One region of the Halobacillus rhizosphaerae genome, then DNA from elsewhere that is predicted to be linked to it. Evidence: riboswitches for the same ligand, from Rfam matches in the RefSeq annotation. Region 1 holds a riboswitch; the other holds the start of a gene.
What was found. Region 1 has a riboswitch for S-adenosylmethionine ahead of Q7A53_RS03605 (assimilatory sulfite reductase (NADPH) flavoprotein subunit). Riboswitches for the same ligand answer to the same signal wherever they lie in the genome.
Positions count from the first base shown of each region.

Region 2: it holds a riboswitch for S-adenosylmethionine, as region 1 does, so the genes downstream of both, Q7A53_RS10355 (sodium:solute symporter family protein) here and Q7A53_RS03605 (assimilatory sulfite reductase (NADPH) flavoprotein subunit) in region 1, are expected to answer to the same signal.

Region 1 is NZ_JAUTWQ010000001.1:689,487-694,768, forward strand. Features, by position in the region: gene Q7A53_RS03595 (NAD(P)/FAD-dependent oxidoreductase) at 1-217, shown strand, start outside; gene Q7A53_RS03600 (four-helix bundle copper-binding protein) at 309-638, shown strand; SAM riboswitch class I at 863-979, shown strand; gene Q7A53_RS03605 (assimilatory sulfite reductase (NADPH) flavoprotein subunit) at 1,261-3,102, shown strand; gene cysI (assimilatory sulfite reductase (NADPH) hemoprotein subunit) at 3,132-4,844, shown strand; gene rlmN (dual-specificity RNA methyltransferase RlmN) at 5,063-5,282, opposite strand, start outside.
Region 2 is NZ_JAUTWQ010000008.1:117,935-123,216, reverse strand. Features, by position in the region: gene Q7A53_RS10370 (MFS transporter) at 1-826, opposite strand, end outside; gene Q7A53_RS10365 (TetR/AcrR family transcriptional regulator) at 927-1,475, opposite strand; gene Q7A53_RS10360 (VOC family protein) at 1,827-2,177, opposite strand; gene Q7A53_RS10355 (sodium:solute symporter family protein) at 2,375-3,934, opposite strand; SAM riboswitch class I at 4,242-4,350, opposite strand; gene Q7A53_RS10350 (hypothetical protein) at 4,431-4,931, opposite strand; partial or broken gene Q7A53_RS10345 (MerR family transcriptional regulator) at 5,120-5,278, shown strand.

The sequences.
Region 1 (5,282 bases):
AGGCAATAAAGTTCGTTCAGACTTAGCTGCTCAACTGGAAGCTGAAATGAACGCTAATAATCATATCGCTATAGATCCAACCACCCGGATGACTACGATAAACAACCTATGGGCAGCGGGCGATGCAGCATCCCATTCAGAACTCGTAACAGCAGCGATGGCAGACGGTTCCGTTGCAGCAATTTGGATTCAAAAAAGGTTAAACAATGAATTTTAATCGATCGCGAATATTATAGTAATATAGTTTAAATAAAAACGGAGCGGGTAATGGAATGAATATAAATCATATAACAAGGGGGAATTTGTAAATGGCACAAGAGAAATATCAATCTGCGATTAAGAAACTTCATGAATGTATGGCAGCGTGTAACCACTGTTTTGATTCCTGTTTACAAGAAGATAATGTGAAAATGATGGCCGGCTGTATTCGATTGGATCGAGAATGCGCAGATATCTGCTCTTATTTAGAACAAGCTTTAGTACGCAACACTCCTTTTGTTTCAGAACTAGCACAACTATGTGCGGAGATCTGCCTTTCTTGCGGAGATGAATGCAAACAGCATGATCATCAGCATTGTCAAGAATGTGCTCAGGCGTGTTTTGAATGTGCGGAGGAGTGCAAGAAAATAGCTTCCTAAACCATTCATACTTACGTTGACTAGAGCCCTGACAATCCCAGGGTTCTTTTTTGTTTTTAAGTTATACCTGGAAATGATGGAATTTAAAGATATGTGCAACTTCCAATTAAAAAAAGAATGAAAATTATGAATGGCCTTTATTTTCTCATATTCTATTGACATTTATACGGTTTGGGCATAATATATTTACCAATCATTCATTTTCAACAATTGAATCATAGACATTCTTATCGCGAGAGGTGGAGGGACTGGCCCTTTGAAGCCTCGGCAACGGGTCTGAACTTCTCTTTTCAGATACTGTGCCACTTCCAGCGGGTGCTCAGGCGCTTGAAAGATAAGGAGATGGGCAGATACATATTGCATTTTTACCTCTCTTCTTATTTTTATAGAAGAGAGGTTTTTCATTTTTTATCGTGAATTTCACAGGAGGAGGGAAGTCAGCTTGGGGATGTACTGCCGTATTTCCGAGTAAACAACTTTGATTACGTTGCTTTAACTTAAAATAAACTAACAACGTAATCAAAACTATTCAACGAATGATCTGAAAATAACTAAAATATAAATCATTAGAAGACAGCAGTCTTTCTAAGTATATGAGAATTCCTTAGTGAGGTGGGTATTTTTGCAATTTCAAGTAACGAACAGTCCATTTAATCAAGAACAGGCAGATCTTCTGAACCAGCTTCTGCCAACTTTGACAGAAACGCAGAAGGTTTGGCTTAGTGGCTACTTGGCTAATGCTCAATCGGCGGGGGCACAAGCAGTGGCCGATGCCGAAAATCATACTCCGGAAACCAACCCTGCTTCGCAATCATCCCTTACCAAAGAAACACGGGAGATTACGCTTCTTTATGGATCCCATACAGGAAATGGAGAAGCATTGACCGAAGAAATGACAACAAGGTTAGAAGACAAAGGTTTTAAAGTTACTCGTGCTTCTATGGACGAATTTAAAGCGAAGAATTTGAAGAAAGTTCAGGATTTGCTCGTAGTGACTAGTACACATGGAGATGGGGATCCGCCTGATAATGCAATTTCCTTATATGATTTTCTTTACAGCAAACGAGCACCTAAATTAGAGGAAGTCAGATTTTCTGTTCTTTCATTAGGCGACAGCTCCTATGAATTTTTCTGTCAGACCGGTAAAGATTTTGATGCCAGACTGGAAGAACTCGGAGGCACCCGTCTTTATCCGCGAATGGACTGTGATTTAGATTTTGAAGATCCTGCGGAAGAATGGTTTCAAGGTGTTTTGAACGAATTAAGTGATCAACAAGCCGGGATAGATGCTCCTTCTGAGCAGCCTGCTGCTGAGCAAATGAGTACAGAACAGATAGTTTATTCAAAGAAAAACCCATTTAAAGCCGAAATCCTGGAGAATTTAAATTTAAATGGACGCGGATCTAATAAGGAAACCCGTCATCTTGAGTTAGATCTTGAAGGATCAAATCTGGAATTTGAACCTGGTGACAGCTTAGGAATTGTACCGGAAAACGATCCTGAATTAGTTAACGAACTTCTTACAGAAATGAGCTGGGATCCTGAAGAAAATGTTCCCATTAACAAGCAAGGCGATGTAAAACCTTTACGTGAAGCGTTAACTTCTATATATGAGATCACTTGTCTGACGAAACCATTACTAGAGAAGGCAGCAGAACTAACCGATAACGAGAAACTCCATGCACTACTGTCCTCAGAAGACAGAGAGGAACTGAAGAATTATATTTACGGCAGAGACCTGATTGATTTTATTAGAGACTTTGGCCTATGGAAGATAACGGCACAGAATTTCGTCCGTATTTTACGGAAATTGCCGGTTCGTTTATATTCGATCGCAAGCAGTTCAAAAGCTAATCCTGATGAAGTTCATATCACTGTGGGTGCACTTAGATACGATGCTCACGGAAGAGGGCGCAAAGGAGTTTGTTCAGGGCAGTGTGCTGAACGCTCGCTAACAGGAGATTCATTACCCGTGTTCATACAGCGAAATGCCAATTTCAAACTTCCAGAAAACGCGGATACTCCCATTATTATGATTGGAGCAGGTACCGGAGTAGCACCTTATCGTGCATTCCTTGAAGAAAGAGAAGAAATCGGGCATTCAGGAAATTCGTGGCTGTTCTTTGGTGAACAGCACTTTGTTACAGACTTTCTTTACCAAATCGAGTGGCAAAGATGGCTGAAAGATGGCGTTCTTTCCAGAATGGACGTGGCCTTTTCCCGGGATACAGAGAAGAAAATTTATGTACAGCATCGGATGCAGGAAAGAAGCAAGGAACTTTATGAGTGGCTGGAATCAGGAGCTACTATTTATGTTTGTGGAGATGAAAAATTTATGGCGAAGGATGTGCATCAAACCTTCGTATCCATACTTAAACAAGAAGGAAGCTTAACGGAAGCAGAAGCAGAAGCTTATCTGGCAGAGCTCCGAGCGCAGAAACGATATCAGCGCGACGTCTATTAAATTTGAATTTAAAGGAAAGGAGTTAAATTATGACAGACCAACGATTTTCAAAGGATGACGGACCTCCAAGTGAAATGGAAGAGATTAAAGAGAAAAGCGACTTCCTGAGAGGACGATTAGTCGAAACATTCGCGGATCCGATTACGGCCGCAATTCCTGATGAAGAAACCAAAATTTTGAAATTTCATGGCAGCTATATGCAGGATGACCGGGATATACGCCAGGAGAGAAAGCAGCAGAAACTAGAACCAGCCTACCAGTTTATGATTCGAGTTCGTTTACCAGGAGGAGTGGCTTCACCAGAACAGTGGTTGACGATGGATCACCTGTCACAGACGTATGGAAACGGGACGTTGAAGCTGACAACACGTCAAACCTTTCAAATGCATGGGATTTTGAAATGGAATATGAAAAAAAGTATTCAAGCCATGAATGCCTCTCTTATGGATACAATTGCTGCCTGCGGAGACGTAAATAGAAACGTGATGTGCAATGTCAACCCTTACCAGTCAGACGTTCATGCGGAAGTTCAGGAATGGGCGCAGAAGCTGAGTGAAGATTTACTGCCGAAAACCAGAGCGTATCATGAAATCTGGCTGGATGAAGAAAAAGTAGCGGATAGCCGGGAAGAAGAGAGTGAACCGATTTACGGTACTCATTATTTACCGAGAAAGTTTAAAATTGGAATTGCTGTTCCACCTTCTAATGATGTGGACGTATTTTCTCAGGACCTCGGGTTTATTGCCATTTTGGAAAACGGCAAGCTGGAAGGATTTAACGTTGCAGTAGGCGGCGGCATGGGGATGACCCATGGCGATACCGATACGTACCCCCAGCTTTCACGGGTAATTGGATTTTGCGAGACCGAGAGGATTTCAGAAGTAGCGGAAAAGATTCTGACCATTCAGCGCGATTTTGGAAACCGATCAGAAAGAAAGAATGCACGTTTTAAATACACGATTGATAAGCGTGGCTTGGATTGGCTGAAAAATGAACTCCATCAAAGGCTTGGATTTGAACTGCAGGAACAGCGGCCTTACCAATTTGAAAATAATGGGGATAGCTACGGATGGATACAAGGAAGCGGCAAGTGGCACCTGACTTTATTTATCCAGAATGGACGCATTAAAGATAGCGAAGATTACCAGTTAATGACGGGGTTGAGGGAAATTGCGAAGGTCCATACAGGAGAATTTCGCCTGACCCCAAACCAAAATTTAATTGTTGCCAATATAACGGATGAGAAAAAAGCGGAAATCACTGATCTCGTCGACCAGTACGGCTTAACAGACGGGAAACAAAATTCAGCGTTGCGCAGGAATTCGATGGCGTGTGTGGCTTTGCCCACTTGTGGTCTGGCTATGGCTGAATCTGAACGTTATCTTCCAGAACTTATCGACAAAATAGAAGTCTTACTGGATGAGGCTGGCTTGAGGGATGAGGACATAATTATAAGAATGTCCGGCTGTCCAAATGGATGTTCAAGACCAGCTTTAGGAGAAATCGGCTTCATTGGGAAAGCCCCAGGAAAATATAACATGTATTTAGGTGCTGGATTTGCAGGTGATCGCTTAAATAAACTGTACAAAGAAAATATCGGGGAAGAGGAGATCTTAAACACATTAAAGCCTATGATTTCTGATTATGCGAAAGAGCGGAAAGAAAACGAACACTTTGGAGATTATGTCATTCGTGCCGGTTATGTAAAACCCGTCCATTCAGGATTGGATTTTCACAAGTAAATGAATTTCATGAAAGCTCAGGTCAGCTTATTTAGCTGTACCTGGGCCTTTTTATTTGCTGTTTTTTCAGTGGGCAAATCGGTTCCGTTGCTCGAAAGCTCGGCTGCGTGTCAGAAAATACGGATTTGATTGTTCCCAGTGATCCAGCAAAGATCATATCTTAACTTTGTTCATTCCCCGCGATATAAAAAAAGCATAAGGCAGAAAGGCCTTATGCTTTAATTTGATTGAAGATTTTTCTTTTTTCGTGCTTTTTCTTTTTCAATTTGTTTACTTCTAAGCTGTCCGCAGGCAGCATCTATATCGGTACCATGTTCAGTACGTACACCGCATTTAATTCCCCGGTCCATCAAAGTTTGATAAAACGTAAGAATGGCTTCCTTTTCACTTCGCTCATAAGGATTATCAGCAACAGGGTTGTAAGGAATCAAATTGACG
Region 2 (5,282 bases), on a different contig from region 1:
TAGAGAGCAGCACCACAGAAATCCGGTACGCACGACTTATCCCGACCTTATTGATGACGGCCCCTACCGTCCCACCCAATAATCCTGCTGCCCCGATAATCACCCAAAACCATTCGCCAAGATAGTCAGGAGCGCTTTCTAAATTCAAAATAAAATCTCGAGAGAAGGTCCAATAAGCGGAACTAGAAATCCCTAATAAGATCGAAGCTATGATCAGCGGCAAGGAGTTCCGCCAATTCTCTTTTCGAAAACGAATGATCGCCTGCTTTTCCCCTGAATGGTGTACGGGAAGGAATTTGTAATTAACAAGTAAGACTAGAATCGCAATTCCCATATAAATCAGGTAACTTACTCTCCACTGATCGCCCAGCATGATTGCCACCAGCCCCGTCACTGCGGTTCCAATACTTGTTCCAGAGTTGATCCATGAATTCGTCTGGTTCTGCCGATTCTTCTCAATCGTTTCATTCACAATAGCTGCATACGGCGGTGAAGAAAATCCTGTACTCAGGCCAGCTGTGAAAATTCCTACCCCCAATAGTAACGGATTAGATGAAACAGCGATCAATCCCAATCCCAAAATGGAAGAAAATCCCGCAGTCATTAAAATAAATTTAGGGGTAAATCGCCTGGAAAATACCATAGCTAATACGATTGCTATACAGTAAGCAAGATAAGACAAGGACGAGATCAAACCTGAAGTAGAGGAATTCATGTGTATGGATTCACTTATATAAGGGAGCATTAACCCGTAACTAAATCGGGATAAGCCATATGTGACCGCAATCATTGGTAAACCGACGATAATTAGTTTATTGGAATTCATATTGCATCTCCTTTTTTATATAGAACGATCATTATAATAAAGTGTAAAAAATAAAGGAAATAAGTAATTATTATTTCCTGCATTCCTCATTATACTTTCATTACGAAATCTTAATGTTTTCAGCTAAGTTATGGGCACCGGACCTCACCTGTTCAATGTCAAGGATTTGGGCCATCGAGGTAATGCCCTCTAATATAATGGAAATTTGCACACTAAGAGCTTCCTTATCCGTGAACTCCATCAGATCCTTCTCGATTTTGTGAATAAGCTTTTGCTTGTGTTCTTTACTTAAAGCTGAAATCCGTTCGTTTGTATCTGCATACTCTTGCTTGGCTCTTAAGAACATGCACCCATTATTCCCCTCTTCTTCTACCCATTTAAGGTGCGCTTCCATGATAGAATCTACATAGGCTTTAATTCCAGTATCCTTGTTAAGATTACTATCCAGCAGCAAGAAATATTGTTGCTCTCTTTGAAGCAGGATGGCTTCAATCAGCTCTTCCTTTGATTTGAAATGGTAGTACATCGTCATGGTAGCCACTTCTGCTTGTTCAAGGATCCGCTTAATCCCAACCGCATGAAACCCGTGCTGGTAAAATAGCGCTTCTGCTGTATTCATAATATCTTCTTTTTTATTCGATTTTTTCATGTGAACACCCCTTATATAGAACGATCATTATAATAAAAGTAACACAGAAGCTTTTTAAACTCAAACCTCTGTACCGTTCAACCCGATATATACTTTGGGACTCCTCTTATATATTCTCTAATCCTTTCCACACGAGCCTATAAAATCCCTTGTAACAGAAAAAGGCGCATTCTATTACTCTAGAATTGCGCCCGGTTCTATGCTGTTTCTAAAAAAAATCATTTTCGCTGGTAATCGAGGAATGAATTCAAGAGATCTTCCACGTGGTTAAAGTTCGCTTCGTGACCCTTGAAATCGGACATGTGGTTCCGGCCAGCCTGGTCGTGAAATGACAGCTACCAAAACTAGATCTTACTTCTCCCAAAGCTCTATTCTTCTTCCGTCCGGATCTTCAATCCAAATAAATTTTCCATATTCACTAACCGTCTTTTCCATCACAAGGGGCACGCCCTTTTTTTCTAGATGATCGATACTGTCCTCCAAATTTTCAACTTGAAAGTTTAACATCACTTGTTGATCTGTTGGAAAATAATCGTCCTCTTCAGAGAAGAGAGAGAAAATAATGTTATGGTCGGGTTTTGATGTAATCATGGCACCATTCCAATTTTCGATATCAATTTTCAGCACTTCCCTATACCATTTTTTACTATTCTCTAGATTTTTAGTGCGCCAAAAGACTCCGCCAAGACCATTTACTTTCATACGTATCCCCTGCCTATCTTAATATAGTTGTTCTTCCCTTCATTCGAGTTTTGAATACTGATTCCCTTTATCGTTTCGTTCTTTTTTGGAAAACGTTCAATTTATGATCCTCACCGCTTTTCATCAAAGGTGTATCCCCCGATAAATGCACCGGAGGAACTGCCTCATTCAGCAGTTCCTCCGGATATCGAGCCCATTTAACCAATATTAGATTGATCATGATGATCTTCTGGATCCTCGTGAGTCGTGGTTCTCATCTTATTCAGCACTCGTTGCGTTGACTCGCTGACTTCCGGTTCAAAATAAGGTTCATACGCCTCAAGAGGGGCTCGTTTCGTAAAGGAAACGGCAAGTAATACCCCTATCAGTGAAACCGTAACAGCAATAACAAATGGCATGCCATATCCCATGGCCTTCGCTGCGACATAAACGACAGAACCGAGGATGATCCCCGTATAAGCCCCTGCTCTGTTCATTCTCTTCCAGTACAGCCCTAAGAAAACGACAAGAAAAAACGCGGCACCAAATCCACCGTACACATAGACAAAGCCCATCGCCAAAAACCATGGGGGTTTAATGGCTAACAGAACCGCTGCCGATGCAATGGCAAATATACTTAGGCGAAGCCAGTTCTTGAACTTCCTCTCACTGATTCTCTTCGGAGCTATATTTAAGTACACGTCATAATACAGAGAAGTCGCGCAGTGCAGCAACATTGAATTCGCAGTGGAGATAGCGGCCGCACAAATAGCGACAAGCGTGATGCCTCCGATAATAGGCGGAGTGTATTCTTGGATAACTAAAGGAATAATATAATCGGTCGTTTTTACTACAGGGATGCTGGGCACGAGAACCTTGGCCCCTAATCCGATAACGATCAATGGAGTCATAATGAAAATTAATACCAGAATCGTTCCCATCACCTGCAATATCGCAACCTTCACATTTTGAGGGGCCAGCATCCGTGTGACCCAGTGTGGAGATGAAGGGGTTCCTAAAGAATTCGAAATAAAAATAGAAAGCAGTGCACCGATACCAAAGGTCCCAAACGGAGAGAGTAAAATTCCCTTTTCAAGCTCCGGTCCCCCTACATTGGTCGGCGCAGTCGTTGTCGAAAGCGTATCTAGTATGCTGCCGATGCCTCCCGTTAACGACCATACCACACCGCTCGCAAGCAAGACTCCGATGGTAATCAAAACCGTGTTTAACGTATCTGTCGCAGCCACAGACCAAAATCCGCCAACACTTGTAATTAATATAAAAAATAAAAAGCCGAAGATTGCGATCTTATAATCAATCCCAGTGATACTAGAAAAAACAATGCCAAAGCCCGTCACCTGAATATTTACAAGAAGCAAATAACCAATAAACATTAAAATGCCGACAATCGCTTGCAAGGTACTCTTGTTCTGAAAGGGTTCAAACCTATGTCGGATAAATTCAGGGAACGTCCGGGCAGGCTTTTCCGGTCTCCTTATTTTGTAAGCGACAATCGGAATTAAAGCACCGCCAAAACACCAGCCTGCCACCCAGCCGATCACAGCTGATACCCCTGAACTATACAAATAACCGGGGACGCCGATGACAGAAGCTACACTCACCCATGTCGCCGCTGTGGTACCGATTCCAAGCAGCAGCCCCATGCGATGTCCACCCGTCGTATAATCGTCAATCGATTCTGCTTTTTTAAGGCTTTTAATATTTGCCCAAATGAGAAAAAGTACATAAAAACTAAATACAACCACATACCATATCATTTCATAAACTTCCTTCCCAGCTCTTATTTATACTTAAATAGACGTCCGGTAGCTCCCCACCGTTTAACACCTGATCGTTCCACCTTGTAACAGAGAAATGTGCCTAACAGGAAGGAAAAAACCATGGTCCCTACCCAAACCATCATCGCTAAGAGCATTGTAATCCCCCTTCTTCCATTAACTTTTAGTACTTCTGTTCTTTACATTTATTTCTCCTGTTTGCTAACCCTCCTTTGATAAAATAAAAAGCCCTTCACTCATCATGAGAGAAGGGCTGTAGAAAACGGTCTTATAGCAGCTGCTTGCTCTCTCATCTCCGGAATAGCTTTCGCCTTCCTCTGAAATTGGCACCGTGCATAGATCAGCCGGTTGCCGAGGTTTCATAGGGTCAGTCCCTCTACCTCTCTAGATAAGAAAATTTAGAATATTCAAATGTTAATTAGATTTTATTCTATCATATCCGACAGTTTCGTCAATCCATAATTTTTATTGAGGGTCAAATGGAAGACACAAGTATTCCTAACACCACATTCCCCTCAAAAATGAACTCTATATTCCGGTTATGTTCTTTATCAGAATACCCCATTACGTCAGCTCCCGTGTCTTGACGTTCATAATAGTGGTCCCCTACCTGACGCAGCACATCGGCTTTCTTTTGACCAATTAAATGACTGTATGTATTTTCAAATATATCTTTTGTCATAAAATACCGCTTCACTTGATCATCCACTACTTTAAAGTCAATATCATAGGATTCACTGGTCTCCCCATATATGTAGTAAGTGGACTTGGGCTGCTTTATCTTCTCCACAAAATCTGGTTTACCAAATGCATGGATGAGTTCGTCACGGGATGAGCCCAGCTGAATGCCCTGCACTTTTACATCAGCCAAATTCGTGCTTTCTACTTCATCATCATTATTGTCTGTGTCGCATCCACCTAATACGCAAACGATAATAAGTGTAACGAATAGAAGACCGTATCTATGCAATCTCATAGAAATCACCTCGCGCTTTACTTCTTCTGTTTCGACTCCTTTTATACTTCCACCGCTCCAGTTATTAGAATTTTTTTCATTCCATTATGGCAAAACCAGAATTAATACTAAATAGCGGTTGTAACTGACGTAACGTCAGGAGATATAATCAGCTTGTAGACAAATAAATAACCTAAAGAGGTGAAAGGATTCCAAAAACCAGTTGGAAAATCGGTGAGCTCGCCAGCCAGTGTGGGGTTACAGTCAGAACGCTTCACCACTACCATCAAATTGGATTATTAGTACCCTCAGAATTTACCGAGGCAGGACATAGGCTTTACACAGAATCGAATCTATCCAGACTTCAGCAGA